One region of the Kitasatospora sp. NBC_00315 genome, then DNA from elsewhere that is predicted to be linked to it. Evidence: predicted binding sites of a transcription regulator. Region 1 holds the regulator's gene; each other region holds the start of a gene.

Region 1 (9,563 bases):
TCGGGGTCTCCTCGCGATGCGTGGGTCAGGACTACGTCGTGGCTACGGGCCGCATGCTAGCCGAGCCGCGCGGCCTGCGGGGGACCGCCACCGCACCGTCCGCACCCCGCAGTCCTCCACGGACTCCGGGACTCGTCGGTCACCGGGCCGGTCACCCCCACGAAACCGAGCGGCCGGCGACGGGCCGGCCACGGCGGCGCGCCGGGGCCGCGCGCCCCGGGGCGGGAGCCGGGCTCCCGCCCCGGGCCGGCGGCAACTCCTAGAGCGCGGGCAGCGGCGGCGGGGTCTTCGCCGGGTTCTCGTCCAGGGCGGCGAGTGCGAGGCGCACGCCCTCGGCGAGCTGCGGGTCCTCCCCGGCCGCGTACTGGTGCGGGGCGATCGGCACCTCGACGTCCGGGTCGACGCCGTGGTTCTCCACCCCCCAGCCGTAGCCCTCCAGCCAGAAGGCGTACTTGGGCTGGGTCACCCGGGTGCCGTCGACCAGGCTGTACTTCCCGTCGATGCCGATCACACCGCCCCAGGTGCGGGTGCCGACCACCGGGCCGATGCCCAGCGCCTGGATGGCGGCGTTGACGATGTCGCCGTCCGATCCGGAGAACTCGTTGGCCAGCGCCACCACCGGGCCGCGCGGGGCGTCCCCCGGGTAGGAGACCGCGCCGGCGATGTCGCGGGCGGTGTCCCAGCCGACGATCCGGCGGTTGAGCTTCTCGATCACCAGCTGGGAGGTGTGGCCGCCGCGGTTCTCCCGAAGGTCGACGATCACGCCCTCCTTGGCCATCTCGACCCGCAGGTCGCGGTGCAGCTGCGCCCAGCCGGCGCTGACCATGTCCGGGACGTGCAGGTAGCCCAGCCGGCCGGCCGACAGCTCCCGGACGGCGGCCCGCCGCCCGGCCACCCAGTCGTGGTAGCGCAGCGGCTCCTCGTCGGCCAGCGGGACGACCACCGGGTACCGCCGGTCGGTGCCGTCCTTGCCCGCCACCGTCAGCTCCACCGGCTGGCCCGCCGTACCGGCCAGCAACGGGGCGGGACCGGTGACCGGGTCCACCGGCCGGCCGTTGACGGCCAGCACCGCGTCCCCGGGCCGGACGGCGGCGCCGGGCGCGGCCAGCGGGGAGCGGGCACGCGGGTCGGAGGACTCGCCGGGAAGGATCCGCTCGATCCGCCAGACCTCGCCGTCCTTGGCGAGATCCGCGCCGAGCAGGCCCTGGCGCCGGGCGGCCTCGGTGCCGGCCCCGGGCGCGGTCACGTACGCGTGCGAGGTGCCCAGCTCGCCCTGGACCTCCCAGAGCAGGTCCACCAGGTCGTCGTGCGAGCCGAGGCGCTCCACCAGCGGGCGGTAGCGGGCCAGCACGCCCGCCCAGTCCACGCCGCCCATGTCCGCGCGCCAGAAGTTGTCGCGCATGATGCGGCCGTTCTCGTCGAACATCTGCCGCCACTCGGCGGCCGGGTCGACGACGCCCCGGAGCCGGGCGAGGTCCACCTCGGTCTCGTCGTCCTCCCCGGTGGCCTTGTGGTCGGCCGGGACGATGCGCAGCCGGCCCTCGTCCAGGACGGCCAGGCGGGCGCCGTCACCGGTGACGGCGAAGTCGTCCAGGCCCGCGATGAGCTCCTCGGCCCGGAGCTTCTTGAAGTCGAAGCGCTCCAGCACCGGGCGCGGCCGCTCGTCCTCCAGCGAGGCCGCCTCGTCGCCGAGTTCGCCGAGCAGCGGCTGTCGCGTCCAGAGCACGCCGTCCTTGGCTGCGCGCAGGCTGCCGAACCGGCCGCCCTCGACCGGGAAGGGGATGATCCGGTCGGCGATGCCGTCCAGGTCCACCCGGGTGGCGGGCGGGGTGTCGGCGCCCTCGTCGGCGTCCGCCTTCTTGCCCTTCGGCTCGTCGTCCTCACCGCCGAACGGCCGCCCGGCGCGCAGCGGTCCGAACGGGGAGGGCGTGTCGGCCGCCAGCGTGATCAGGTACGGCCGGCAGCCGTTGGGGAACGACAGGTCGAAGACGTGCGCGTCGTAGACCGGGTCGAAGTTGCGCACGGAGAGGAAGGCGAGGTGCTTGCCGTCCGCCGTGAAGGCGGGCGAGGTGTCGACGAAGCGCTGCGGAGTGGCCTCGCCGACCGTCCGGGTGGCGAGGTTGGCCAGCACGATCTGACGCGCCGACCAGGGGCCGAGCGCGGGCTGCGACCAGGCCAGCCAGGTGGCGTCGGGGCTGAACACCAGCCCGCTGACCTCGCCGTCCTGACTGCGGGCCAGCTCGTGCAGGGCGCCGTCGGCCAGGGTGAGCAGCAGCACCCGGCCGTCGTGCGAGGCGAGGGCGAGCTGCTTGCCGTCCGGCGAGACGGCGAGGTCCAGCACCCGGCCCAGCTGCCCGGCGGCCAGCCGGCGGCGCTCGGCGCCGAGCACCGCGGGGGCGTACTCGATCGCGTCGTCGCCCTCGGCGTCGGTCACCCAGAGCGCGCCCTGCGCGCCGTCCTCGCCGGGCACCACCTGGGCTAGGCGGCCGCGGACGCCGGGGGTGTCGTCCAGCACCCGGGCCGGGCCCTCACGGTGCGTCAGCCAGTGCACGCCGCCTCGGACCACCACGGCGCCGGCCCGGCCGGTGCGGTCCGGCACGGCCGTCTCCAGCCAGTGCGCGGCGTCGACCGGGCGGGGGCGGCGGCCGGTCGCCGGACCGGCCGGCCGGATGTCCAGGCGCCGCGGCTCGGCGGTGTCCAGGTCGTCCAGGATCCAGACGTCGCCGGCGCTGTGCCAGACCACCCGGGTGCCGTCGGTGCTGGCGTTCCGGGCGTAGAAGGCGTCCGGGGAGCTGCTGTGGACCCGCAGGTCGCTGCCGTCCGGAAGGCTGGAGTAGACCCGGCCGTAGCCCTCGTGGTCGGAGAGGAAGGCGATCCGGTCACCCACCCAGAGCGGGGACTCGATGTTGCCGTCGAGCCCGGCGTGCACCCGCTCGAACTCCTGCTCGCCGATCCAGAGCTTGCCGGCCGTACCGCCGCGGTAGCGCTTCCACCACGCGGGCTCCCGGCTCCCGGCGGAGAGCAGCAGCACACCGGCGCCGTCGGGCTGCTGCGCCAGGCCGCCGATCGGCCCGTACGGCAGCCTGGTCGGCTCCCCGCCGTCCAGCGGGACGGCGAACGCCCAGCTGCGGCGCAGGGTGGCCTGGCCGGCCGTGGTGGTGGCGAGCGGGCGGCCGTCGGCCGTCCAGCCGCGCAGCCGGGTCTGGGCGCTGCCCCAGTACGTCAGCCGCCGCGAGGGGCCGCCCTCGGCGGGCGCCAGGTGGATCTCGGGGGCGCCGTCACGGGTGGAGGTCCAGGCGATGTGCCGGCCGTCCGGCGAGAACCTCGGGTGTCGGACCGGGGTCTGGTCGGCGGTCAGCCGCCAGGCCCGGCCACCGCCGAGCGGGGCGAGCCAGATGTCGTTCTCGGCCACGAAGGTGAGGTGGTCACCGTGCAGGTGGGGGTGGCGCAGGTAAGCGCCTGCGAGGGTGCTCTGGAGATCGGTCACAGCGTCACTTTATGCAGGTGCACGGACAACGCGAAGCCCTTTCCGGACAGCCGGACCCGCGCGGGCGACGGCGGCCGGGGCGGTCCGGTCGGGCGGCCGGGGCCCCGGCCGGACGGCCCCCGGGAGCGGCTCCCCCGGGGCCGACGGCGGATCGCAACGGCGCGGAGCGGCCCTTCGGGGCATCCCCGCGAGGCCGGTCGTCGGTCCCGACCCGCCGGGACCCCGGGCCGTCAGGGCCGGGCCGCCGGGACCCGGGCCGTCAGGACCAGCGGCCGGTGCGGCCGAGCAGCAGCGCGCCGCCGGCCACCCCGGCCGTCGAGGTGCGCAGCACGGACGGCCCGAGCCGGTGGGGCAGGGCCCCGGCCCCGGCGAAGGCGGCCAGCTCGTCCGGGGAGACCCCGCCCTCGGGGCCGACGATCAGCACCAGGTCACCGGCGGCGGGCAGCGCGGCGGTGGCCAGCGGCTGCGCGCCCTCCTCGTGCAGCACGGCGGCGAACGCGGCGCCGGCCAGCAGCGGTGCCAGCTGACGGGTGGTCATCGGCTCCCGGATGTCGGGGAACCGCAGCCGGCGGGACTGCTTGCCCGCCTCCCTCGCGGTGGCCCGCCACTTGGCGAGGGCCTTGGCCCCGCGCTCGCCCTTCCACTGGGTGATGCAGCGGGAGGCCGGCCAGGGGATCACCACGTCCACGCCGACCTCGGTCATGGTCTCGACGGCCAGCTCGCCCCGGTCACCCTTGGGCAGCGCCTGGACGACGATCACCCGCGGCGCCGGCTCGGGCTCCCGGCGGACCGCCCCGACGAGGACCTCGATCGCGTCCTTGCCGTGCACGGCGGCGACCGTGCCGTCGACGCCGAGACCCAGGCCGTCGGCGAGGGTCACCGCCTCCCCCGGTTCCAGTCGCTTCACGGCGGCCGCGTGCCGGCCCTCGGGGCCGTCCAGGCGGACCAGCGCCCCCGGGGCCGCTCCGACGAGCCGCGCGGTGTCGGTGACGAACACGGGTGCGGTCATCGGGTCTGCCTCCGGGTGGTGCGGGCGTGGACGAACGGGTGGGAGCGGCCCGTGCCCCCGGGCCGGATCGGCTCGGGGGCACGGGGGTGGCCGTCGGGCCGGTGGGCGGCCCGGCGGCGTCGGGCCGGTGGACGGCCGGTGGACGGCTCAGCGGCCGTTGAAGGCGTCCTTCAGGCGGGAGAACAGGCCCTGCTGGCCGGGCGCGAAGGTCCCGGAGGGACGCTCCTCGCCGCGCAGCACTGCGAGCCGGCGCAGCAGATCCTCCTGCTCGGGGTCGAGCTTGGTGGGCGTCTGCACCTCGACATGCACTATCAAGTCGCCCCGGCCGCCGCCGCGGAGGTGGGTGATGCCCCGGCCGTGCAGCGGGATCGACTGGCCGGACTGGGTGCCCGGCCGGATGTCGACCTCCTCCAGCCCGTCCAGCGTCTGCAGCGGCACCTGGGTGCCGAGCGAGGCCGCGGTCATCGGGATGGTCACCGTGCAGTGCAGGTCGTCCCCGCGCCGCTGGAACGTCGGGTGCGCGCTCTCCGCGATCTCGACGTACAGGTCGCCGGCCGGGCCGCCACCGGGGCCGACCTCGCCCTCGCCGGCCAGCTGGATCCTGGTGCCGTTGTCGACACCGGCCGGGATCTTGACGGTGAGCGTACGGCGGGCCCGCACCCGGCCGTCGCCGGCGCACTCGGGGCACGGGGTCGGCACGACGGTGCCGAAGCCCTGGCACTGCGGGCAGGGGCGGGAGGTCATGACCTGGCCCAGGAAGGACCGGGTGACCTGGGAGACCTCGCCCTTGCCGCGACACATGTCACAGGTCTGGGCCGAGGTGCCCGGCGCCGCGCCCTCGCCGGAGCAGGTCGTACAGGTGACGGCCGTGTCGACCTGGAGTTCCTTGGTGGTGCCGAAAGCGGCCTCCTCCAGGGTGATCTCCAGCCGGATCATGGCGTCCTGGCCGCGCCGGGTGCGCGAGCGGGGCCCGCGCTGACCGGAGGCCGCGCCGAAGAACGCGTCCATGATGTCGGAGAAGCCGAAACCGGCCGCTCCCGCGCCGAAGCCGCCCGCGCCGCCGCCGTTCGGGGAGAGGGGGTCGCCACCGAGGTCGTAGACCTGGCGCTTGGCCGGGTCGGAGAGCACCTCGTAGGCGGCGTTGATCTCCTTGAACCGCTCCTGCGTCTTCGGGTCCGGGTTGACGTCCGGGTGCAGTTCGCGCGCGAGGCGCCGGAACGCCTTCTTGATCTCGTCCTGCCCCGCATCCCGTCGGACGCCGAGTACCGCGTAGTAGTCCGTGGCCACCAAATGCTCCGCTTGTTCCGCCTCTAGAAGTGCTGCGACTGGGTTGCCACCGCCGATGTACGGCGGTGGTGTGCTCTATGACTCGGCCAGGATCTGGCCCACGTACCGTGCCACCGCTCGCACCGCCCCCATTGTGCCCGGATAGTCCATCCGGGTCGGACCGATCACACCCAGCTTCGCCACACTCTCGTCGCCCGAACCGTAACCGACCGAGACCACCGAGGTGGAATTGAGCCCTTCGTACGCGTTCTCCCGGCCGATCCGGACCATCATCGACGCGTCACCGCTCTCGCCGAGCAGGCGGAGCAGGACGACCTGCTCCTCCAGCGCCTCCAGCACCGGCTGGATGGTGAGTGGGAAGTCGTGTCCGAAGCGGGTCAGGTTGGCCGTGCCGGCCAGCATGATCCGCTCCTCGTTCTGCTCGGCGAGCGCCTCGAAGAGGGTGGCCAGCACGGTGGTGACGGTAGGGCGGTCGGCGGCCTCGAAGGCGGCCGGAAGGTTCTCCAGCAGCTCCGGGACGTCCGGCAGGCGCTGGCCGACGGCCCGGGCGTTGACCCGGGCCCGCAGGTCCCCCAGCACCGTCTCGCCGACCGTGCCGGGACAGTCCACCATGCGCTGCTCGACCCGGCCGGTGTTGGTGATCAGGACCAGCATCACCTTGGCGGGTGCGAGCGCGACCAGTTCGATGTGCCGCACGGTCGAACGCGAGAGCGAGGGGTACTGCACCACGGCCACCTGCCGGGTCAGCTGCGCGAGCAGCCGCACCGTCCGGGCGACCACGTCGTCCAGGTCGACGGCGCCGTCCAGGAAGTGCCGGATGGCCCGGCGCTCGGGCGCGGTCATGGGTTTGACCTCGGCGAGCCGGTCGACGAACAGCCGGTAGCCCTTGTCGGTCGGGATCCGGCCGGCGCTGGTGTGCGGCTGCTGGATGTAGCCGTCCTCCTCCAGTGCCGCCATGTCGTTGCGGACGGTGGCCGGCGAGACCCCGAGGCTGTGGCGCTCGACCAGCGCCTTCGACCCGACCGGCTCCTCGGTGCCCACGTAGTCCTGGACGATCGCGCGCAGCACCGCCAGCTTGCGGTCGTCCAGCGGACGGACGTCGAGCCGGCGGCCCTCGAACGGCCGGTTCTCGCCCTGGCGAGGGTCGGACTTGCGGTCCTCGGACCTGCGTTCGCTGACCATGGGGCACTCACCTCCGACTTCGAACGTTGTCCGATATGACTCGATGTGGATCACTTGCGGTGGATCACCTGGCACTCACGACAGGCGAGTGCCAAAACCGTACCTGCCAGTGTAAGGCCCGGGCCCGACGGCAGGAACGGGCCGCCCGGGCGGATCCGGGGTGATCCTGCACGCATCGCCCCCGCGCGGGGTGATGCTCGCGGGCCGGCCAGGTGGCAGCATCGGAAGCAACCGGCGAATCGGAGGAGCAGCAATGTCAGCCTCGGGCCCGCACACCCGTTTCGCACCGGACCGTGGACTCACCGGTCGGATGGTCGCGACGATGTTCGTGATCGGCCTGCTGTACGTGGGGTTCACCGGTGTGCTCATCGTGCTGCTGCGCGGAGCCTGGCCGTTGATCGTCCTGATCTCGGGCGGGCTGTTCGTCGCGCAGTTCTGGTTCAGCGACAAGATCACCGAGCGGGCGATGGGCGCCCACGAGGTCACCCCCGAGCAGTATCCGCAGCTGCACGGCACCATCGACCGGCTCTGCGCGCTGGCCGACATGCCCAAACCCCGGGTCGCGGTCGCCGACAACGACATGCCGAACGCCTTCGCCACCGGCCGCAAGCCGGAGAAGTCCGTGGTCTGCGTCACCACGGGCCTGCTGCGCCGCCTGGAGCCGGAGGAGCTGGAGGGCGTCCTCGCCCACGAGCTCTCGCACGTCGCCCACCGCGACGTCGCGGTGATGACGGTGGCCGGTTTCCTCGGGGTGCTCGCCGGGGCGATGACCCGGATGGCGATGTACGGCGGCCTGATGGGCGGCGGCAACCGCAACAGCAACGACCAGAACGCCGCCATCGCGATGCTGATCATCCCGCTGGTGTCGATGGTGGTGTACGCCATCAGCTTCCTGCTCACCCGGCTGCTCTCACGCTACCGCGAGCTGGCGGCCGACCGGGCCGCCGCCCAGCTCACCGGGCGCCCCAGCGCGCTGGCCTCGGCCCTGACCAAGGTCACCGGCCAGATCGCCGCGATCCCGTCCAAGGACCTGCGCCAGGCGCAGCCCTACAACGCCTTCTACTTCGCCCCGGCGCTGAGTGCGCGGGACGCCGCCTCCCAGCTGCTGTCCACCCACCCGTCGTTGGAGAAGCGGCTGGAGCAGCTCGCCAGGATCTCCACCGACCTCAGCCGCTGACTCCCGTTCCGGAGGGACACCCGTGGGATTCCTGGACACCCTGTTCGGCCGCAGCAAGCCGGTCCGGCCCGACCTCGACCAGCTCTTCGGGGTGCCCTCGGCGGCACTCACCCTGGAGGCCGCCGCCGGCTTCCGGGCCACCGGCCTCGGCTCGGTCTGCTTCGCGGCCGTCGAGGGCGGGGCCTTCGGCGAGGTCGAGCGCCAGGTGCGGGCCCTGCTCGACGCCGACACCGAGCGCGGCGGCGTCCCCGTCGAGGCGAGCCGGGACGGCTACGGCTACTCCTGGCTGCTGGCCCGGCACTCCCCCGAGGAGCTGCCGGAACTGGTCAACGACCTGCACGCGGTCAACAGCGAGCTGGAGGCGAACGGCTTCGGCCCGCAGCTGCTCTGCTCCCTGGTGGCGTTCCGCAACGAGGCCGGGCAGCCGCTGGCGCTGGTGTACCTGTACAAGCGCGGCACCTTCTACCCGTTCGCGCCGATGCCCGGCGGGGGCGAGCGCCGCAACAGCCCGCTGGAGCTGCAGGTGAAGGCGATGCTCGGCGACGACCTGCGGGTGGAGTCGGACCTTTCCCGCTGGTTCCCGGTCTGGGGCGCGCCCGGGCTCTGACCTGCCGTCGGATTTCCTATAGTCCTCCTATGCGCAGCAGGAGTTACGGCCCCGACCTCACCCCGCCCTGGAAGCGGCAGCAACCCGCGCCCGAGGTGCCCGCCGAGCGGGATCTCGTGGTGGAGGAGGCGGCCACCGGCTTCTGCGGGGCCGTCGTGCGCTGCGAGAAGACGGCCGAGGGGCCGACCGTCACGCTGGAGGACCGCTTCGGCAAGCACCGGGTGTTCCCGATGGGCCCGCGCGGCTTCCTGCTGGAGGGCAGGGTGGTCACGCTGGTCCGGCCCGCCGGCGCGGCTCCCGCGGCCGGGAAGGGGCCCGGCCGGACCGCCTCCGGATCGGTGGCCGTCCCCGGCGCCCGCGCGCGGGTGGCCCGTGAGTCGCGGATCTACGTGGAGGGCCGGCACGACGCCGAACTGGTCGAGCGGGTCTGGGGCGACGACCTGCGGATCGAGGGCGTGGTGGTGGAGTACCTGGAGGGCATCGACGACCTGCCCGCGATCGTCGCCGAGTTCGGTCCCGGCCCGGGACGGCGCCTCGGCGTGCTGGTCGACCACCTGCTGCCGGGCACCAAGGAGCACCGGATCGCCGGCCGGGTGACCGGCTCCTCGGTGCTGGTCGTCGGCCACCCGTACATCGACGTCTGGGAGGCCGTGAAGCCGGCCAGTGTCGGCATCCCCGGGTGGCCGCAGGTGCCGCGCGGCGAGTCCTGGAAGGAGGGCGTCTGCCGCCGGCTCGGCTGGCCGGTGGACACCCCGGCCGCGTGGAAGCGGATCCTCGCCTCGGTGAACTCCTACCGGGACCTCGACCCGGCGCT
Region 2 (9,563 bases), 2.0 Mb from region 1:
TGATGGCCCGCAGGCAGCCGGGGGAGGTGTCGACCGCTTGGTAACCGGCCGACCGTCCCCGCTGTGCGCTTGACGAGTCCGCTGCTCCCGCCGGGGGCAGCCGGGAAGGTTCGCTGTGCCCGCCACCACCCCCACCACCGATCCCCTCCAGCGTGAACGCGACCACCTGGCCTCCTCCAGGGCCGCCCTGCGCGCGATGCGCGAGGACGTCGAGAACCTGGACATCAGCGACGTCACCGGCACCTGGGTGACCGCGATCGTGCTGAACAAGCAGATCCAGGCCCGGATCGCGGCACTGGCCGACCTCGCCCACACCCCCCTCTTCTTCGGGCGGCTCGACTACCTGCACGCGATCAGCGAGGGCCTCTCCTCGCCGCCGGCGGGCACGGAGGGAGAGCTCGCCGGGGGCGGCTCCGGGGAGAGCTTCTACATCGGCCGCCGGCACGTCCACGACGCCCTCGGCGACCCGATGGTGATCGACTGGCGGGCCCCGGTCTCGCAGCCGTTCTACCGGGCCAGCCGCGCCGATCCGCTGGACGTCGAGCGCCGGCGCCGGTTCGGCTACACGGGCGGCGAGCTGACCGCGTACGAGGACGAGCACCTCACCGACCCGGCCGAGACCGACTCGGCCTCCGCGCTGCTGGCCGCCGAGATCGAGAAGCCCCGCGTCGGCCCGATGCGCGACATCGTCGCGACCATCCAGCCCGAGCAGGACGAGATCGTCCGCGCCGACGTCGGCGGCACGATCTGCGTCCAGGGCGCCCCCGGCACCGGGAAGACCGCCGTCGGCCTGCACCGGGTCGCCTACCTGCTGTACGCGCACCGCGAGCGCCTCGCCCGCACCGGCACGCTGGTGATCGGCCCGAACGACGCGTTCCTCTCCTACATCGAGCAGGTGCTCCCGGCGCTCGGCGAGCTGGCGGTGGCGCAGGCCACCGTGCAGCAGCTGGTGGCGCACGTGGAGATCCGCGCCGAGGACGACCCCGAGGCGGCCCGGCTGAAGGGCGACGCCCGGATGGCCGAGGTGCTGCGCCGGGCCGTCCGCTCCGGCATCACGCTGCCGACCGAGCCCTGCGTGGTGGTCCGCGGCTCCCGGCGCTGGCGCGTACCGGTGCACGAACTCATCGCGATCATCGAGGAGCTGAAGGTCCGTGAGATACGCTACGGCGCCGCGCGGGAGGCGCTGCCGCAACGGATCGCGCACGCCGTCCTGCTGAAGATGGAGCAGGGCGGGGAGGCTCCCGACGACCGGGTGCAGGATGCCGTCGCGCGGAACGCGCAGGTCAAGGCCACGGTGAAGGAGTGCTGGCCGCCCGTCGACCCCGCCAAGCTGGTGCACCGGCTGCTCAGCGAGCCGCAGTTCCTGGCCCGGTGCGCGGACGGCATCCTCGACGAGGACGAGCAGCGCGCCGTGCTCCGGACCGAACCCGGACGCTCGGTGCGGACCGCCCTCTGGACGCCGGCCGACGCCGTCCTGGTCGACGAGGCGACGGACCTCGTCCAGCGCACCGCCTCGCTCGGCCACGTGGTGCTGGACGAGGCGCAGGACCTCTCCCCCATGCAGTACCGGGCGGTCGGCCGCCGGTGCAGCACCGGCTCGGCCACCGTCCTCGGGGACCTCGCCCAGGGCACCACCCCCTGGGCGACCGCGAGCTGGTCGGACGCCCTGCACCACCTCGGCAAGCCCGGCTCGCACGTCGAGGAGCTGACCAAGGGGTTCCGGGTGCCGGAGGAGGTCATCGCCTACGCCTCCCGCCTGCTGCCCGCGATCGCCCCGGGGCTGGCCCCGGCCACCTCGATCCGGGACCTGCCGGGGTCACTGGCGATCAGCCGGATCGACGACGACCTGGACGCGGCCGTGGTCGAGGCCTGCCGCAAGGCACTCACCCAGGAGGGCTCGACCGGCCTGATCGCCGCCGACGCCCGCATCCCGCGACTCGCCGCCGCCCTGGACGCGGCCGGCCTGCCCCACCTCGCGCCGGGCACCGAGACGACCGCCGAGGCGCGGCTGACACTCGTCCCGGCCTCGCTCGCCAAGGGCCTGGAGTACGACTACGTGGTGCTGGACGAACCGGCCGCCGTCGTCGCGGGCGAACCGGACGAGCGGACGGGGCTGCGCCGGCTGTACGTCGCCCTCACCCGTGCGGTCTCCGGCCTCGCGGTGCTGCACACGCTGCCGCTGCCGGAGCAGCTGGGCTGACGCACGCCGGGGGCGGGCACCGTCCGGTGCCCGCCCCCGGCGTGTGCGGCGCTCAGGCGTCGATCAGGTCCCGCCAGCGGGCCACCTTCGCCACGTCCACCGGCGAGTCCCAGCCGTGCAGGCGCACCGCCCCGCCGACGTGGAAGGCGTCGAAGCCGGCCGCCCGCAGGCCCGGGACGTGCTCGGCCCGCAGGCCGCCGCCGATCAGGATCCGCTGGCGGTGGCCGGGCGCCCCGGCCTCGGCCAGTTCGGCCAGCAGGACCTCCCGGCCGGCGTCGACACCGGCGGCCGCGCCGGAGGTGAGGAAGGTGTCCAGGCCGGGCAGACCGCCGACGGCGGCCCGCACGGCGGCGCGGTCGGCGCTGTGGTCGAGCGCCCGGTGGAAGGTCCAGTGGCAGCCCTCGACGGCCTGGGCGACGGCCTGCGTGGCGGCGAGGTCCACGGCGCCGTCCGCGTCCAGGAAGCCGAACACGAACTCGTCCGCGCCCTCGGCGCGCAGCGCGGCCGCGCGCGCCCGCAACTCGTCCAGGTCGCCCGGCGCGAAGCCGTCCCGGATCCGCAGCATCACCCGCAGCGGGATCTGCACGGCGGCCCGGATCTTGGCGAAGTCGTCCACGGACGGGGTGAGCCCGTCGGCGGCCATGTCCGCCACCAGTTCGAGCCGGTCGGCGCCGCCGGACTCGGCGGCCTGGGCGTCCTGGGCGGTCAGCGCGATGACTTCGAAGATTGGTCTAGACATATTCGGTAGCCTGCCACATCCACCCGCCCGACGGCGAGCCCTCCGGGGGGAGACGGTCGCTCCTCCCGGCATCGGCGCGCACCCCACGGCGCGCACCCGCGCGCCGGTCCGCCCCGAGGGCCCGCCGCCGGACGGCCGGACGCCTACTCCACCGAGGGCAGCGCCGCCTCCGGCCCGGCCGGGGACCGCTCCCGCGTCGACCGCAGCGCGACCGCCACGCCGACCCCCACCACGAGCACCACGGGCAGCAGTGCCAGGCTCGCGCGCAGGTTCCCCGCCAACTCGCCGGCGACGATCCCGAGCCCCGACGGCAGCACCGCCAGCAGCAGCGCGAGCGGCGCCACCTGCCCCCGGCGGGCACCCAAGAACGCCATCACGGCCAACCCCAGACCCAGGACCAGCACCGGCGCCGACGCCGGCCCACCGGCCGAGCCGATCCGGGTGAGCCCCTGCACACCGCTCCCCACGAAACCGAAGAGCAGGCCCGCCAGCATGGCCGACCGGCCGAGCCGGCTCACCCGACCGAGCAGATCCGCGGGGGCGGCGGGCACCGCCAGGCTCCAGAGCACGCCCGGCACCGAGAAGGCCGAGACCGCGGCCAGCACCGAGAACGGCGGCACGGCGCCGGTCGCCGCCCAGTACCCGAGCACCGCCGCGGCCGGGACCACGGTGACGCTCGGCAGCGCCAGCAGCCGTGCGGGCCGCCAGTTGCCGAACAGCGCGGCCGCCAGCGACGCCAGCGGCAGCACCGAGAGCAGCATCAGCAGCGCCCACATGCTCCGGCTCGCATCGAGCCCGGGCGCCCCCTCCTTCGCGGTGACGGCGAGCACCAGCCCCGCCTGGCCGGCCGCGGCGCCGACCGCGAACGGCGCCGCGGCGGCCAGCGCCCGCCCGGGCAGCCCGGCAGGGGTGAGGCCGAGCCGCAGCCGCAGGCCGTACGCTCCCAGGTCGAACGCCTCCCGCAGGCAGGCCCCCGCCCCGGCGCCGGCCGTGGTCTCGGCGAAGACGGTGCTCAGCTCGGCGCCGCGCTCACTGCGGTAGGCGGCGGGGTAGAGCCGCAGCGCGGCCCGAAGAGCGGTGTCGGAGACGGTCATGCGAAGACTCCCTTGGCCCTCGGGCGGAAGACGGTCAGCCGGCGGTCGGCCTCGGCGACCACGGCACGCAGACGGTCCGCCTCGGCCGCCAGTGCCGCGCGGCCGGCCTCGGCGAGGGCGTAGGTGCGGCGCGCCCGGCCGTCGACCACCTCCTCGCTCTCGATCGTGATCAGGCCCTGCTGGAGCAGCCGGTCGAGGGCGCCGTAGAGCGTGCCGGTGCGCATCTTCACGCGGCCGGCCGAGATCGCCGCGATCTCCTGGATGAGGGCGTAGCCGTGCCTCGGGGCATCGGCGAGCGCGGTGAGCAGAAGCAGTGTCGGCTCCTGCATGGAGCGTTCTGTCATGGCTCATATATATCGGTGACCGGCATATGCTGTCCACTGGAATCACCGGCCCGGCCGACCGGCCCCCGGGTGCGCCGTCCACAATGTGCCCATGTCGTCCGAGAGCCTGCCCGAGCGCTGGTCCGCCCTGCTGCACCGCTGCGGCGCGAGCGTCGACCCCGAGCCGTACGGGCGCGACCTGTTGAAGCGCTGGGCCGAGCCGCAGCGCAGGTACCACGCCACCGAGCACCTGCGGGCGGTCCTCGACCACGTCGACGCGCTCGCCGAACACGCCGGGGATCCGGACACCGTCCGGCTGGCGGCCTGGTTCCACGACGCCGTCTACCGCCCGGACCGCTCCGAGAACGAGGAGCGCAGCGCGGCCCTCGCAGTCCGGGCGCTGACCGAGGCCGGGCTGTCGCGGGAGCGGGTGGCCGAGGTCGCCCGGCTGGTGCGGCTCACGGTCACCCACCGGCCCGAGCCCGGCGACCGCGACGGCGAGGTGCTCTGCGACGCGGACCTCGCCGTCCTCGGCGGCCCGCCGGAGGCGTACGCGGCCTACGCGGCGGCGGTGCGGGAGGAGTACGCCTTCGTCCCGGAGGAGGACTTCCGGGCCGGTCGGGCGGCGATCCTGCGTCAACTCCTGGCACTGCCCGCGCTCTACCGCACCCCGACCGCCCTCGACCGCTTCGACGCGGCCGCCCGGGCCAACCTGGCGGCCGAGCTCACCCGGCTCGGCTGACGGGCGCGCCCCCGGCGCCGCCCGCCCCGGTCGCGGCGGGCGGGCGGGCGGAAGGACCGCCCGGGATCAGGTGAGCCGACCGACCGGCGCGACCACGACGGCCTCCTTGCCGCACACCCAGTGCGGCTCCGGTCCCAGCTCGGGCTCGACGCTCAGCGCGTGCGGGTCGCCCGCCTCGGCGCAGGCGGGGCAGAGCGGCCAGCGGCCGTACTGCTCCAGCAGCTTGTCCTGGACGTCCTGGGCGACCAGACCGAGCACGTACTCGGTGCCGTCGGGCCACTGCTCCAGCCACCACCGCCGGTGGGTCACGGCGTCCTCGACCAGCGAGACCACCGCGGCGTCCGCCACGTCCCGGGTGTTGAGGTCGGCGAGGATCAACGCCCTCGCGCTGTGCAGGGCTGCTTCGATTTCAGGGCTGGACATCCGCCCATTGTCCCGCAACGGGCCCCGGGAACGCCGCGAGGGCGGCCCCCCGAAGGGGACCGCCCTCGCGATCGGAACAGCCGATCCTCGAAAGGATCAGAAGTCCATGTCACCGCCCGGCATGCCGCCGCCCGCGGGGGCACCGGCCTTCTCGGGCTTGTCGGCGATGACGGCCTCGGTGGTGAGGAAGAGCGCCGCGATGGAGGCGGCGTTCTGCAGGGCCGAGCGGGTGACCTTCGCCGGGTCGATGATGCCCGCGGCGATGAGGTCGACGTACTCGTTGGTCGCGGCGTTCAGACCGTGGCCGGCGGGGAGGTTGCGCACCTTCTCCACCACGACACCGCCCTCAAGGCCGGCGTTGACCGCGATCTGCTTGATCGGGGCCTCCAGCGCCACGCGGACGATGTTGGCACCGGTGGCCTCGTCGCCCTCCAGCTCCAGCTTGTCGAACACGACACCGGCCTGCAGCAGCGCAACGCCACCACCGGCGACGATGCCCTCCTCGACGGCGGCCTTCGCGTTGCGGACGGCGTCCTCGATGCGGTGCTTGCGCTCCTTGAGCTCGACCTCGGTCGCCGCGCCGGCCTTGATCACGGCGACGCCGCCGGCCAGCTTGGCGAGGCGCTCCTGGAGCTTCTCGCGGTCGTAGTCCGAGTCGCTGTTCTCGATCTCGGCGCGGATCTGGTTCACGCGGCCCGCGACCTGGTCGCTGTCGCCGCCACCGTCGACGATGGTGGTCTCGTCCTTGGTGATGACCACCTTGCGGGCGGTGCCCAGCAGGTCGACGCCGGCGTTCTCCAGCTTGAGGCCGACCTCCTCGGAGACCACGGTGCCACCGGTGAGGATGGCGATGTCGCCGAGCATGGCCTTGCGGCGGTCACCGAAGCCCGGGGCCTTGACGGCGACGGACTTGAAGGTGCCGCGGATCTTGTTCACGACCAGGGTCGACAGGGCCTCGCCCTCGACGTCCTCGGCGATGATGACCAGCGGCTTGCCGCTCTGCATGACCTTCTCCAGCAGCGGGAGGAGGTCCTTGACCGAGCCGATCTTGGAGTTGACGATCAGGATGTAGGGGTCCTCGAACGAGGTCTCCATCCGCTCCAGGTCGGTGGCGAAGTAGGCCGAGATGTAGCCCTTGTCGAAGCGCATGCCCTCGGTGAGCTCAAGCTCCAGACCGAAGGTGTTGCTCTCCTCGACGGTGATGACGCCTTCCTTGCCGACCTTGTCCATCGCCTCGGCGATGAGCTCGCCGATCTGCGTGTCGGCGGCCGAGATGGAGGCGGTGGAGGCGATCTGCTCCTTGGTCTCCACGTCCTTGGCCTGGGCGAGCAGCTGGTCGGAGACGGCCTTGACGGCCTTCTCGATGCCGCGCTTCAGGGCCATCGGGTTGGCGCCGGCCGCGACGTTGCGCAGGCCTTCCTTGACCAGGGCCTGGGCCAGGACGGTCGCGGTGGTGGTGCCGTCGCCCGCGACGTCGTCGGTCTTCTTCGCGACCTCCTTGACGAGCTCGGCACCGATCTTCTCGTACGGGTCCTCGAGCTCGATCTCCTTGGCGATGGAGACACCGTCGTTGGTGATCGTGGGGGCGCCCCACTTCTTCTCAAGGACGACGTTGCGACCCTTGGGGCCGAGCGTGACCTTGACGGCGTCGGCAAGCTGGTTCATCCCGCGCTCAAGGCCGCGGCGAGCTTCCTCGTCAAACGCGATGATCTTTGCCATGTGAAGTGGTCCTCCGAGACGGCGGCGAATGCTCGGACCGGTAGGTGCCCGCGACGGACGGCCCTGGTGTGCGGGGGTCCTTTCCCCTACCGCTCCCGGGGGCCTCACCGACCCGGTCCGTAGCACTCTCAAGCTGTGAGTGCTAACGCCAATGATTAGCACTCCACCATGTCGAGTGCAAGCCCAATCGACGATCCAGGCGGACGCGTCACGGCGCCGCGGGCGCCCGCGGGAGGGACGCGCGGGGCCGGACGTGCCGACGGGCCCGTACGACGTGAGTCGTACGGGCCCGTCGGTCGAAGCGGATCACCAGCCCTTGGGCCGAGACGAGGCTCCGGGGTCCGGAAAGGTCAGACCGCCGCGCGGACCATGTCCGCCTGCGGGCCCTTCTGTCCCTGGGAGATCTCGAACTCGACCCGCTGGCCCTCCTCGAGGGTGCGGTAGCCGTCCATCTGGATCGCGCTGTAGTGGACGAACACGTCCGCACCACCGTCGACCGCGATGAAGCCGTAGCCCTTCTCCGCGTTGAACCACTTGACGGTGCCCTGAGCCATTCCGAACTCCCCTAGTGCTGTACTGGCCCTTCACGGTGCCCGCGGGTCGCGGTCCCGGGTCTGGTTGAGGCCGACCCGGGGAACCCCCCCTGAGCACAGCCCCGCACACCACGGACACCCACCGAGAGCCACCGGGCGGTGACCGGCTGAACGGGTGAACGCGTCGACCGCGGCTGAATGTATCCGTACCGAAGCCCTCTGCAACAGGCCCAGCCACCGGGAATTCACGGCGACTGTCAAGGGGCAATACCGGATCAATATGGATAAATTTGGCATTCGGCGCGGGACATAGCGGACGAATTACCCGAAACACGGCAGGAATTCTGACACCTGCCTGACATGTTCCACGGGCGCGACCCGCACCGGTCTCAACGACCGGACGGTCACGGGTGTCGCGGAGCGCCCACGGGCGCGGAAGCTGCCGGAATGGGGAGGGGACCCGTCATCGGCACTGTCGGACACTTTACTCCGCCGCGGGCCGCCCGATTCCCACCGGGACACCGAGAGCCGCCTTCCCGGCCCGGAGAATGCGATTCCGGGTGGGGAAGGCGGCTCGGTCGTGCGCTACGGCCTCGGGCCGCTCCTGCCGCGGCGGCGGCCGCCGCCGGGGCTCAGCAGCCGCCGGCCACCGCCGGGATGATCGAGACGCTGGCGCCGTCCTTGATCTCCGTGGCCAGGCCCTCGGCGAACCGCACGTCGTCGTCGTTCACGTAGATGTTCACGAAACGGCGCAGCTTGCCGGTGTCGTCGAGCACCCGGGCCGCGATGCCGGCGTGGTTCTTCTCCAGGTCGGCGAGGACCTCGGCGAGGGTCGCGCCCTCGGCGGCCACCTCGGCGGCGCCGCCGGTGTAGGTGCGCAGGATGGTCGGGATGCGGACGTTGGCGCTCATGGCGGTGGCTCTCCTAGCGGGGTGGGGGATCAGGCGGAGGCGAGGCCGGCCGAGCGGAAGGACTCCAGCGTCGGGCGGATGGTCGCGGTGAAACCGGCATCGGCCACCGCGTCCAGGGTCTTGAGGCCGTCGCCGGTGTTGATCGCGACGGTCTCCTTGGACGGGTCCAGCTGACCGGTCTCGACCAGCTTCTTCAGCACGCCGATGGTCACCCCGCCGGCGGTCTCGGCGAAGATGCCCTCGGTGCGGGCCAGCAGCTTGATCGCCTCCACCACCTCGGCGTCGGTCACGTCCTCGACCGCGCCGCCGGTACGGCGGGCGATGTCCAGGACGTAGGGGCCGTCCGCCGGGTTGCCGATCGCCAGCGACTTGGCGATGGTGTCGGGCTTGACCGGACGGATGACGTCCCGGCCCGCCTTGAAGGCGGCGGAGACCGGGGAGCAGCCCTCGGCCTGGGCTCCGAAGATCCGGTACGGGCGGTCCTCGACCAGGCCGAGCTTGATCAGCTCCTGCAGGCCCTTGTCGATCTTGGTGAGCTGGGAGCCCGACGCGATCGGGATCACGAGCTGCTCCGGCAGACGCCAGCCCAGCTGCTCGCAGATCTCGTACGCCAGGGTCTTGGAACCCTCGCCGTAGTACGGGCGCAGGTTGACGTTGACGAAGCCCCAGCCCTCGCCGGCCGGATCACCGATCAGCTCCGAGCAGAAGCGGTTCACGTCGTCGTAGTTGCCCTCGATGCCGACCAGCTCGCCGCCGTACACACCGGCCATGACGACCTTGGCCTGCTCCAGGTCGTGCGGGATGAACACGCAGGACTTGAAGCCGGCCCGGGCGGCCGCGGCGCCCACCGCGCCGGCCAGGTTGCCGGTCGAGGAGCAG
Region 3 (9,563 bases), 2.1 Mb from region 1:
TGCGGAGATCTCCCCAGTTAGGTGCATCGGCGGCGCTGCCCCGTCGGCTCCGCATCCGGGGCGCCGGGCGCCGGTGGCGCGACGGGCACGAGGGTGGCCCGGCCGCGGCGTGGCGGCGGGGACGGGGCCCGGCTTTCGGCGGGGACGGGGCCCGGCTTTTCCGGGCCCTGGGGGCGGTGTGGCATCCGGCCGGGTGGCTGCATGCGTGGAGTTGTGACGCTGCGCCAGTGGGCGCGGCGCAGGGGCGGGCGCGCGGGCACGACGCGCCGATGCAGGGTCGGGCCGATCCGGTGCCGGCGCCGCTGAGGTCTAGCGGTGGGGCCACGCGGGACGGGAGACCAGGCTCGTCCATTCGCGGTCCGGGCGGCCGGGGACGGTGCGCCCGGCGCCGTCCCAGCGGCGGGCCAGTTCGTCGAAGATGGGCTCGTCCGGCTGGTCCGGTGACTCCGGCAGGTCCTGTTGAAGAACCGTTTCGCCATCCGGGTGGCCCGAGGGGCGCCACTGGGTCGGTATCACTCTCATGGTTCATCAACGGCATCCGGGGCCGGGAGGTTACCGGGCGGGAGCCCACGGAGCCCGGGTGGGGCACGGATGTCGCACGGGGGTACGGGTCAGACGGTGCGTCCGGCGGGGGCGTCGAACTCCTCCACCAGCAGGTCCATCAGCAGGTTGTCGTGCCAGTTGCCGTCCGTGCCGCGCTCGTACCGGCGCATGACCCCGACCGGCCGGAACCCGGCCTTGGTGTAGCAGCGGACGGCGGCGGTGTTGTCGAGTGCCGGATCGATCACCAGGCGGTGGTGCCGGTGCTCGGTGAAGAGGTACCGGGCCAGCGTACGGATCGCGTCGGTGCCGAGGCCCCGGCCCTGTGCGGCCGGGTCGAGGAAGATGTCGATGTTGGCGTGGCGGTAGTCCGGTTCGGTCTCCGCCGCCCACTGGATCGCGCCGACCAGCCGTCCGGCGTGCAGGACGACGAGCGTCTCGGCGGCCGGATCGGCGAGATCCTCGGTGACCTCGGACACCAGGTCGGCTCCACCGCGCCACCAGCGGTGGACCTCGGGGGTCTCGCGGATGGCGACCAGCGCCGGAATGTCGTCCGAGGTGGCGGGCCGCAGCGTGACCAGGGTGCCGTGCAGTGTTGTCCGCATGCGCGGGAGCGTAGCCCGGTGGGGCGCGCCGACGGACTCGACGCACTCGCGCGCCGCCGCTCAGCCGTCGGCGGCGTCGGGGGTAGCGCCGGGGGTGAGGGCGGCGGCGCCGGGTACGGTTCGGACGGCGGCCTGGACGGCGGCCTGGACGGCGGGCCCCGGTGGCCCGGACGCTCACCGCTCCACCGGCGTCCGTCGGCTTCAGCTCAGCCGGTGCCGCGTACGGGGGGTGTCGTCGGGGCGGTCGTGCAGGTCGTGCAGCAGTGGCTCGGAGCGGCGGGTGGCGCTCAGCACGGCCGGGTCGAGGTCGACGAGGACGAGCTCGCGCCGGTCCGCCCCGGCTTCGGCGAGCAGCCGCCCGTCCGGGGCCCACACGGCGCTCGTCCCACAGGTGTTCCAGCCGCCGCTCTCGCCGATGTGGTTGGCCAGCAGGGTGTACACGGTGTTGTCGAGGGCGCGGGCGGGGAACCAGGTCCGGGATTCGTGGTGCCCGTGTCCGACACTGAAGAGTGCGCCGACCAGGTAGGCGTGACAGCCGTCCAGCGCGGCGGCCCGGGCGTGCTCGGGGAAGCCGGAGTCGTAGCAGATGCCGAGTCCGAGCCGCCAGCCGTCGAGTTCGAGCGTGCAACCGGCCGTGCCCGGTCGGTAGATCTCGCGTTCGGCCTTGAAGAGGTACTGCTTGTCGTACCGGGTGACCAGCTCACCGCTGGGGCCGATGACCAGAGCCGAGACACGCAGCGAGCCGGTCTCGTCCTGGACGGCGGCGCCCACCACGGCCGTGGTGCCGCTCTCCCGGCAGGCGTCGCTGATCGGAGCGAGCCGGGAGTCGTCGATCTGGACGGCGTGCCGCAGTGGATCCGCCCGGATGAGGTCGGGCTCGTAACCCGAGAGGAACTTCTCGGCGAAGACGACGAGCCGGGCGCCCGCCGCGGCGGCTTCGCGGATCACGGCGGCGGCGGTGACGGCGTTGGCGGGGATGTCGCCGGCCACCACCGGAGCCTGGGCCGCGACGATCCGCAACGGGGCGGCAGGGAACCCGCCGGTGGCCGGACGGTTGCCGGGGGAGTGGCCGGTGGCGGTGTGGTCGGTGGTGAGGCGGGTGGCGGTGACGGGGACTGCGGGACTTCTCGACGGCATGGCGGCACGGTAACCCGGTGCACCGGCGGCCCGGCCTCCCGGGGTTGGGGACCCAGGCATGGAGCTCGAACACGGGCCGGGAAACCCGGTGGGGCACCCTTTGCTCGGCCCCGCGCCATCGAGCCCCGCGCCGCCGATCCCCTTAGCGCTCCCCGCGTCGCCGATCCCCCTAGTGCTCCCCGCCGGGCCCGGCGGAACCGCTCACCAGGACGCGCTGCACCCGGGGTCTGGTGCGCCAGTTCACCCGGCGGACGTCCCGGGCGAGCGCGCCGGGGCGCCAGAGCTCGACGGCCACCGTCACCCCGCCGAGGACGATGCCCGCGGCCAGCCAGCCCGCCAGCACGTCGCTGGGCCAGTGCACCCCGAGCACGATCCGGGTCCAGCCGATGGTCAGCACGGTCACGGCCGCGACGCTCGCGGCCGCCGCCCGGCCCGCTCGGTTGGCGTGCGGCCACACCAGCCAGACCAGGATGACGCAGGTGATCGCCGAGGCCATCGCGTGTCCGGACGGGAGCGCCGGGCCGGAGGCGTGCGCGACGGGGTCGGCGAAGTGCGGCCGGGTGCGGCCGATGGAGAGCTTGAATCCCCACAGGGCCCCCCAGCCGATCAGCGCCTGGGTGACCGTCCAGGCGGCCAGCACCCGGGCGCCGATCAGCCAGAGCCAGACAGCCGCCAGGCCCAGCAGGACCCGCATGGTGATGGTGCCGCCGATGTCACTGAGCATCTGGACGGCTGCCGTCCAGGCCGTGTGCTGACGGGAGTAGCCGTGCTCGGAGTCGATCCAGCCCTGGTCCAGGCGGGCCAGCGGCCCCCAGTGTGCCCCCACCAGGGCCGCCAGCACTCCGAACAGGGCGGCGCAGCCGGCCGCCATCGCCGCGTACCGCAGCAGGTGGCGGTTCGGGGCGGTCTCGGAGGTGCCGTTGGTCAGGTGCATGGCTGAGACCTTCCCAGGGGCGCGTGCGGATCCGGCGGTGGACGCATAGCGATTCGGCATCTTTTGTGCGAAGGAGCTGAGCATGTCGGTCGGGACGGAGGGGAACGCGAGGAGCCGCTCCGGGGTTCGACTCTCCGAGGGCCTCCCGTCGGGGGCTCCGCGGCGGCCGGTCGGCCGGGGCCCGTGGCGCGGCCGCTCCGCCGACGGCTGGGGTGTTCCCGCGGCGGCCGGTCCTGTTGCGGGGCCGGCGAATGGCGGATCGAATGGATGTCCCGTTCGGCGGGCGCCGACCCGTCGAACCAGCCCCGATCTGGCACCAGCCGTGCCTTGCCGTTCACCCTCCGTCCAATTCCGGGGTGAAAACCGGCAGGATACTGCATCCGCCGGTGAATCTGGGCAACATGGGAATGTTGTCCGGTTTCTGTGCGTTGGATCGTTACGTGTGAGTCCCGAAGGGGCCCGCATACTTGCCCTTGCGGGCAGGGAGGCAGATCTCGGCAAGACCAGCAAGGGAGCAAGCATGGCCACCCGTGCCGTCGTTCGCGACAGGGCCGACCGGACTCGCTCGGCCCGCCCGACCAACTTCGAAGCCGACCGCGACCTGGTCGGGATGTACCTCGACGAGATCGCCAGGACGCCCCTGCTCGATGCCGCCGAGGAGGTCGAGCTTTCGCTGCGTATCGAGGCCGGTGTGTACGCCCGGCACCTGTTGGAGGAGAGCGCCCTTCCGAAGGGCGTCACGCGCGAGGAGCTGGAGTCGATAGCCGAGGACGCCGAGCGCGCCAAGGACGTCTTCATCCGCTCCAACCTGCGCCTGGTCGTCGCCGTGGCGCGGCGCTACCCGCGCAGCGGGCTGCCGTTGCTCGACCTCATCCAGGAGGGGAACGCGGGCCTGGTCAGGGCGGTCGAGAAGTTCGACTACGCCAAGGGCTTCAAGTTCTCCACCTATGCGACGTGGTGGATCCGTCAGGCGATCACCCGGTCGATCGCCGACCAGTCGCGCACCATCCGGCTGCCCGTCCACCTGGTCGAGGAACTCGGTCGGATCCGACGTGTGCAGCGGGAGAAGGCCAAGGAGCTGGGGCGTGAGCCAGAGCCGGCCGAGATCGCCGCGGAGCTCGACACCACCGAGGCCCGGATCAAGGACGTGCTGGACTGGGCCAGGGATCCGGTCAGCCTCAACATGTCGGTCGACGACGAGGGCGAGACCCAGTTCGGTGACCTCGTCGAGGACACCGGCGCGACCTCCCCCGAGGACGCCGTGATGGTCATGCTCCGCCGGGAGGAGCTGGACGGGCTGATCGGCCGGCTGGACGACCGCACGGCATCGATCATCCGTTCCCGGTACGGCATGGAGGACGGTCGGGAGCGCACCCTCACCGAGGTCGGCAAGCAGCACGGCCTGACCCGCGAGCGGATCCGCCAGATCGAGAAGCACGCGCTCGCCGAACTGAAGAAGATCGCCGACCACGCGGGCTTCGAAGCGGCCTGAGCGCTGGGCCGGTTCGAGAGCGGTCGGGGGGCCCGGCTCCGGGGGCCCGACGCGGTGGGCGTGGCGCCGGTGGCCGTCCGGTGGGCGGGCGGCGGACAGGGCCCCCGGGTGGACGGATGACCGGGGCCGGGGCCCCGGCTCGTACGCTGGTGGGGACTGGTTGGAGCGGCTGGAGGCAGGACGATGGGCGAGCAGGGGCAGGGGCAGGGGCAGGAAAAGTCGGGGGAGACTCCGCCGGACGCGGTCGGCGGGGCGGCCCGGGCGAAGCTGGTGTTCGGCGATCCGTTCGACCAGCAGTCCGGCGACGACACCGACAACGGCTGGGGTGAGCGGCCGACGGCCGGCGAGAGCGGGGGACGCGGGCTCGACTGGTACCTGAGCCAGCGGCCCCCCCACCACGGCGGCTGACCGAAAGGCATCCAGCTCGCCCGGACGGCGATCGGGCTGGGGGGCGACCGCCACCGCCCTCGAAGACCAGGGCCAGGGCCCGTTCACGGGCTCTGCGCCGAACTGCCGGGGGTACCGGCGGCACAGCGTGGCGCGCCGGCGGGCTCGTGGGCGGCCGAGGTGGCGGCGGGAGCCGGCGGGCCCGGGCGCAGTGGGCCCGCGGTGAGTGCGGTCGCGACGGCGAGCAGACCGGTGACCAGGACGCCCGGCCGGTGCCGCACGGCCTGCTGAAGCCGGTGCCGCCCGCTGCCGCCGCGCCGGATCGGGGCGAAGGCGGGGACGGTGCGCCCGGGCGGGACGGCGGGTGCGGCGGCGGGGACGCTACGCCGGGCGCCGGCCCGGTGCCGCGTGGCGGGCAGTGCCGCCGGGAGCGGGCACGGAAGGCCGGATGGGAGCAGGGGTGGGGTGAAGCCGGTCATGTCGGGCACCGCCTCGGGCCGGGAACTGTGGGCGACCCCGTCGGCCCCGGGGTGCACGGCGGTGGCCCACGGCCGCAGGCCGTGGAACCGCAGCCCGCAGGGAGGCCGCGCGTCCGCCGCAGGCCCCGGGCCGACGGTGTGGGCTCAGCTTGGGCCGGTCGGCGAAGCGGCGGAATCCCCCTCCGTCAGCCTGTGGAAAACCAGGGGCTGTGGATAACTTCGTACACCCCCAGGGGTGACGCAGGCCCTGACCTCGCCGCCGGGGAGGACGGAGACGGAGACGGCACGCAGTCGCGGGCACCGGTACTCGGCGCGGCGGACCGGGCGGTCCCGGGCGGTCCCGGGCGGTCCCGAACGACTGCGCGGTCGCCCACGCGAAGGGCCCGGTACCACCGTCGAACGGTGGTACCGGGCCCTTCGAAGTCCGTGGCGTCCCTGCGGGGGCTCAGCTCGCGGAGCTGCTCCCGGTCGACGACTTGGCAGCCGCGGGCGCGGGGCTCGCGGAGGTCGTCGAGCCGCTGCCGGAGGACGAGCCGGCGGTCGAGCCGGTGCCCGCCGAGCCGCTGCCGGTCGAACCGGACGAACCGGCCGCGGAGGCCGAGCCCACCGAGCTGCTGGAGGAGGAGCGGCTGTCCGTCCGGTAGAAGCCGGAGCCCTTGAACACCACACCCACGGCCGAGAAGACCTTGCGGAGCCGTCCCTCGCAGTCGGGGCACGTGGTCAGCGCGTCGTCGGTGAACTTCTGCACCGCCTCCAGGCCGTTCCCGCACTCGGTGCACTGGTACTGGTACGTGGGCACTTGTCTTCCTCCTGCACTTCCCCCTGGCACTCTCGCCTAATGAGTGCTAACGATGTTCAATGATGCGGCATTCCGCCTGATCAGTCCAGCGCCGCAGGTGTGAGATACCACCGGCGGCGCGGGGCCACCGGCCTCAGCCCTTCGAGGCCCCGACGAGCCGGCCCGGGGTGCCGCCCCTCTCCCCGCCCCGGGACATCGGGGCGCCGGCCTCCGGCCCGGTCCGTCCGCCGTCGGCGGGTGCGGTCGCCGCCGCGACGGTGACCCGGGTGCCCGCTGCCGGAACAGCGGCCCGCGTGCTCACCTCCGCACCGGCGGCCGGGGGCGTGCCGGGAGCGCTCGGCGCCACCAGCAGTCGTCGAAGGACCACCAGGGCGAGCAGCCCCGCCCCGGCGCCCGCCACCGGTACCAGGAACCCGGCCGACGGGCCGTGGCCGTCGATCAGCTGCCCGGCCACCGTGGAGCCGGCGGCGAGGCCGAGCCCGATGGCACCGGTCAGCCAGGTGAAGGCCTCGGTCTTCGCGCCGTCCGAGACCAGCGTCTCGACCAGCGTGTAGCCGGTGATCAGGGTCGGGGCGATGGCGAGTCCGCAGACCAGCCCGGCGAGGGAGAGCGTGGTCAGGTCGGGCATCGCCCACAGGGTGGAGCAGCCGAGCACCAGCAGGGTGTAGCCGGCGAGCAGCCGCTGCCGGGCCGGGCGGCGCCAGGCGATCATGCCGTAGAGCACGCCGGCGAGCATCGAGCCGCCCGCGAAGACGCCGTACACGGTTCCGCTGGCCCCGGGCCGTCCGGCCGCTTCGGTGAAGGCGGTGACCGAGACCTGCATGGCGCCGAAGACGGTGCCCACGCCGAGGAACGCGCCGGCCAGCAGCCGCACGCCCGGCGAGGCGAGCGCGGACGCCCGCCGGACGCCCGGGACGTGCGGGTGGCGGGCGGGCGCGGTGCCGCGCCGGGCGGCGAAGGCGAGCCCTCCGACCACGGTCAGCGCGGCCTCGGCGACGAGCGCGGCGGCGGGGGAGATCCCGGTGGCCAGGGCGGTGGCGAGCACCGGGCCGATCACGAAGGTGAACTCGTCCGTCACGGACTCGAAGGCGAACGCGGTGTTCAGCGTGCCGGGGGAGGAGTCGGCGAGCTTGGCGACCCAGCGGGCCCGCACCATGGCGCCGATCTGCGGCACGCTGGCGCCGGCCGGCGCCGCGGCGAGGAAGAGCGACCAGACCGGCGCGTGTCCGAGGGCGAGCGCGATCAGCGCGCCGACCGAGACGGCGTGCACGAGGACGCTCGGCAGCAGGACCGCGGACTGGCCGTAGCGGTCGGCCAGTCGTCCGGTCTGCGGGCCGATGAAGGCCTGCGCGACGGCGGAGACGGCCGCGACGGCGCCCGCGGTGCCGTACGAACCGTGGGTGTCGAAGACCAGCAGCACGATGCCCAGGCTCAGCATGGCGAACGGCAGGCGGGCGACGAAGGCGGGAACGAGGAACGTCCGGGCACCGGGGGTGCGCAGCAGCGTTCCGTAGCCGACGCGCGCGGGTGCGGGGGCCGGGGTGTGGGCGGGGGTGCGGTCGACCGTTCGGCGCGCCGTCACGGTCGGTCCTTCCTGCTGCCTGGTAGCGCGGCAGGGGTGTGGGTGGCCCCGACGGCGCCGAGAGTCGTCCTCTCGCGCGTCGACCGGGGTAGATACCGGGCCCGGCATGGGTGCTGCGGGCCGCGGCCGCCGAGCGGTCGCGCCAACTCTGCTTCAGGCAGATGTTGCGGATGTATCAGTGATCATGGGTGTATCTATACGCGCGTAGATGCGGGTACGCCTCCACAGTACAGGCTCTGTCGAAAATCCTCCTGCCAATACAAGGTGAACAGCCGGTGCCCACGCCGGATCCCAGTCGCTGCTCCCAGGCGCTGGCCTCGGCTCCCGGCGGCTGGCCGCCCGGCCTCGACTCCCGGCGCCCGGCCGCCGCTCCGACCCGACCCCCGCCCGGCTCCACTGCCCCGCGATCGCCCTCCGGGCGACGGTCGGGCGGCGCCCGCCTAGCGCCCGTTGAGCCAGCTCGCCAGTTTGCCGCCCTTGTCCACGGCCCGCAGGCGCTTCTCCGCGGCCTCGCCGACCGCGTCGGTGGTCACCACCAGTAGTTCGTCGCCGCCGCGGAGCACGGTCGTCTTGTCGGGGACGAAGCTGCTGCCCTCGCGCACCACGAGGGTCACGGCGGCCCCGGCGGGCAGGCGCAGCTCGCCGACCTCGACGCCGGACATTCGCGAGTCGGCCGCCAGCGCCACCGACAGCAACTGCCCGTGCAGCTTCTCCAGTGGCGCGGACTCGATGCCGAGATCCTGGCCCATCGAGCCCTCGGAGATCCTCAGCCATCTGGCCACCCAGGGCAGGGTCGGCCCCTGGAGCAGGGTGAAGACCACCACCAGTATGAAGACGATGTTGAAGACGTCCTGGGCCCGCGGCGCGCCCGCCACCAGCGGGATGGTCGCCAGCACGATGGGCACCGCCCCGCGCAGCCCCGCCCAGCTCAGCAGGGCCTGCTCGCGCAGGGGCAGCCTGAACGGCGTCAGGGTCAGCACGACCGACAGCGGCCGGGCGACGAAGACCAGGACGGCGCCGATGACCAGCGCGGGAACGACGGCCGAACCCATGCTCGCGGGGGTGCAGAGCAGCCCCAGCAGCACGAACATGCCGATCTGCCCGATCCAGGCGAGGCCGTCGGCGAAGCCGCGCACGGCGGGGCCGTGCGGCAGTTTGGCGTTGCCGAGGATGACCGCACTCACGTAGACGGCCAGGAAGCCGGATCCGTGCAGCAGCGCGCCGCCGGCGTACGCGAGCACGGTCAGCGCCATGACGGCGATCGGGTACAGGCCCGAGGACGGCAGGGCGACGTGCTTGACCGCGTAGGCGCCGAGCTTGCCGACCGCGAGGCCGACCGCGGCGCCGATCGCCAGCTCCGCGACGATGGTGCCGACCAGCACGTACCAGGTGTCCGCCTCGCCGGTACTGGCGAAGGCGACGACCAGGATGACGACCGGGGCGTCGTTGAAGCCGGACTCGGCCTCCAGCAGGCCGGTCAGCCGCTGCGGGAGCGGCACCATCCGCAGCACGGAGAAGACCGCGGCGGCGTCCGTCGAGGAGACGATGGCGCCGAGCAGCAGGGAGGCCCGCCAGTCCAGGCCGACCAGGTAGTGGGCGCCGACCGCG

The links. Region 1 encodes HrcA, which represses chaperone genes, less so after heat shock. Its sites were predicted from a motif close to TTNGCACTCNGNNNNNCNGAGTGCNAA; they were not measured.
Region 2: the regulator HrcA is predicted to act here: its motif matches at 7,396-7,422, upstream of groL (chaperonin GroEL).
Region 3: the regulator HrcA is predicted to act here: its motif matches at 6,397-6,423, upstream of OG823_RS14200 (FmdB family zinc ribbon protein).

The regions. Positions count from the first base shown of each region.
Region 1 covers NZ_CP108025.1:5,667,376-5,676,938, reverse strand. The annotation lists gene OG823_RS23605 (histidine triad nucleotide-binding protein) at 1-1, opposite strand, end outside; gene OG823_RS23600 (PDZ domain-containing protein) at 260-3,487, opposite strand; gene OG823_RS23595 (16S rRNA (uracil(1498)-N(3))-methyltransferase) at 3,747-4,496, opposite strand; gene dnaJ (molecular chaperone DnaJ) at 4,644-5,783, opposite strand; gene hrcA (heat-inducible transcriptional repressor HrcA) at 5,859-6,965, opposite strand; gene htpX (zinc metalloprotease HtpX) at 7,219-8,142, shown strand; gene OG823_RS23575 (hypothetical protein) at 8,165-8,749, shown strand; gene OG823_RS23570 (DUF3097 domain-containing protein) at 8,779-9,563, shown strand, end outside.
Region 2 covers NZ_CP108025.1:3,707,805-3,717,367, forward strand. The annotation lists gene OG823_RS14985 (AAA family ATPase) at 116-2,200, shown strand; gene OG823_RS14990 (copper homeostasis protein CutC) at 2,253-2,939, opposite strand; gene OG823_RS14995 (hypothetical protein) at 3,083-4,033, opposite strand; gene OG823_RS15000 (PadR family transcriptional regulator) at 4,030-4,377, opposite strand; gene OG823_RS15005 (hypothetical protein) at 4,469-5,098, shown strand; gene OG823_RS15010 (hypothetical protein) at 5,165-5,521, opposite strand; gene groL (chaperonin GroEL) at 5,618-7,240, opposite strand; gene OG823_RS15020 (cold-shock protein) at 7,591-7,794, opposite strand; gene OG823_RS15025 (ubiquitin-like small modifier protein 1) at 8,406-8,684, opposite strand; gene thrC (threonine synthase) at 8,714-9,563, opposite strand, start outside.
Region 3 covers NZ_CP108025.1:3,532,512-3,542,074, reverse strand. The annotation lists gene OG823_RS14235 (hypothetical protein) at 310-522, opposite strand; gene OG823_RS14230 (GNAT family N-acetyltransferase) at 612-1,145, opposite strand; gene OG823_RS14225 (carbon-nitrogen hydrolase family protein) at 1,347-2,282, opposite strand; gene OG823_RS14220 (phosphatase PAP2 family protein) at 2,452-3,216, opposite strand; gene OG823_RS14215 (RNA polymerase sigma factor RpoD/SigA) at 3,737-4,708, shown strand; gene OG823_RS14210 (hypothetical protein) at 4,892-5,116, shown strand; gene OG823_RS14205 (hypothetical protein) at 5,200-5,574, opposite strand; gene OG823_RS14200 (FmdB family zinc ribbon protein) at 6,020-6,373, opposite strand; gene OG823_RS14195 (MFS transporter) at 6,507-7,955, opposite strand; gene OG823_RS14190 (potassium/proton antiporter) at 8,396-9,563, opposite strand, start outside.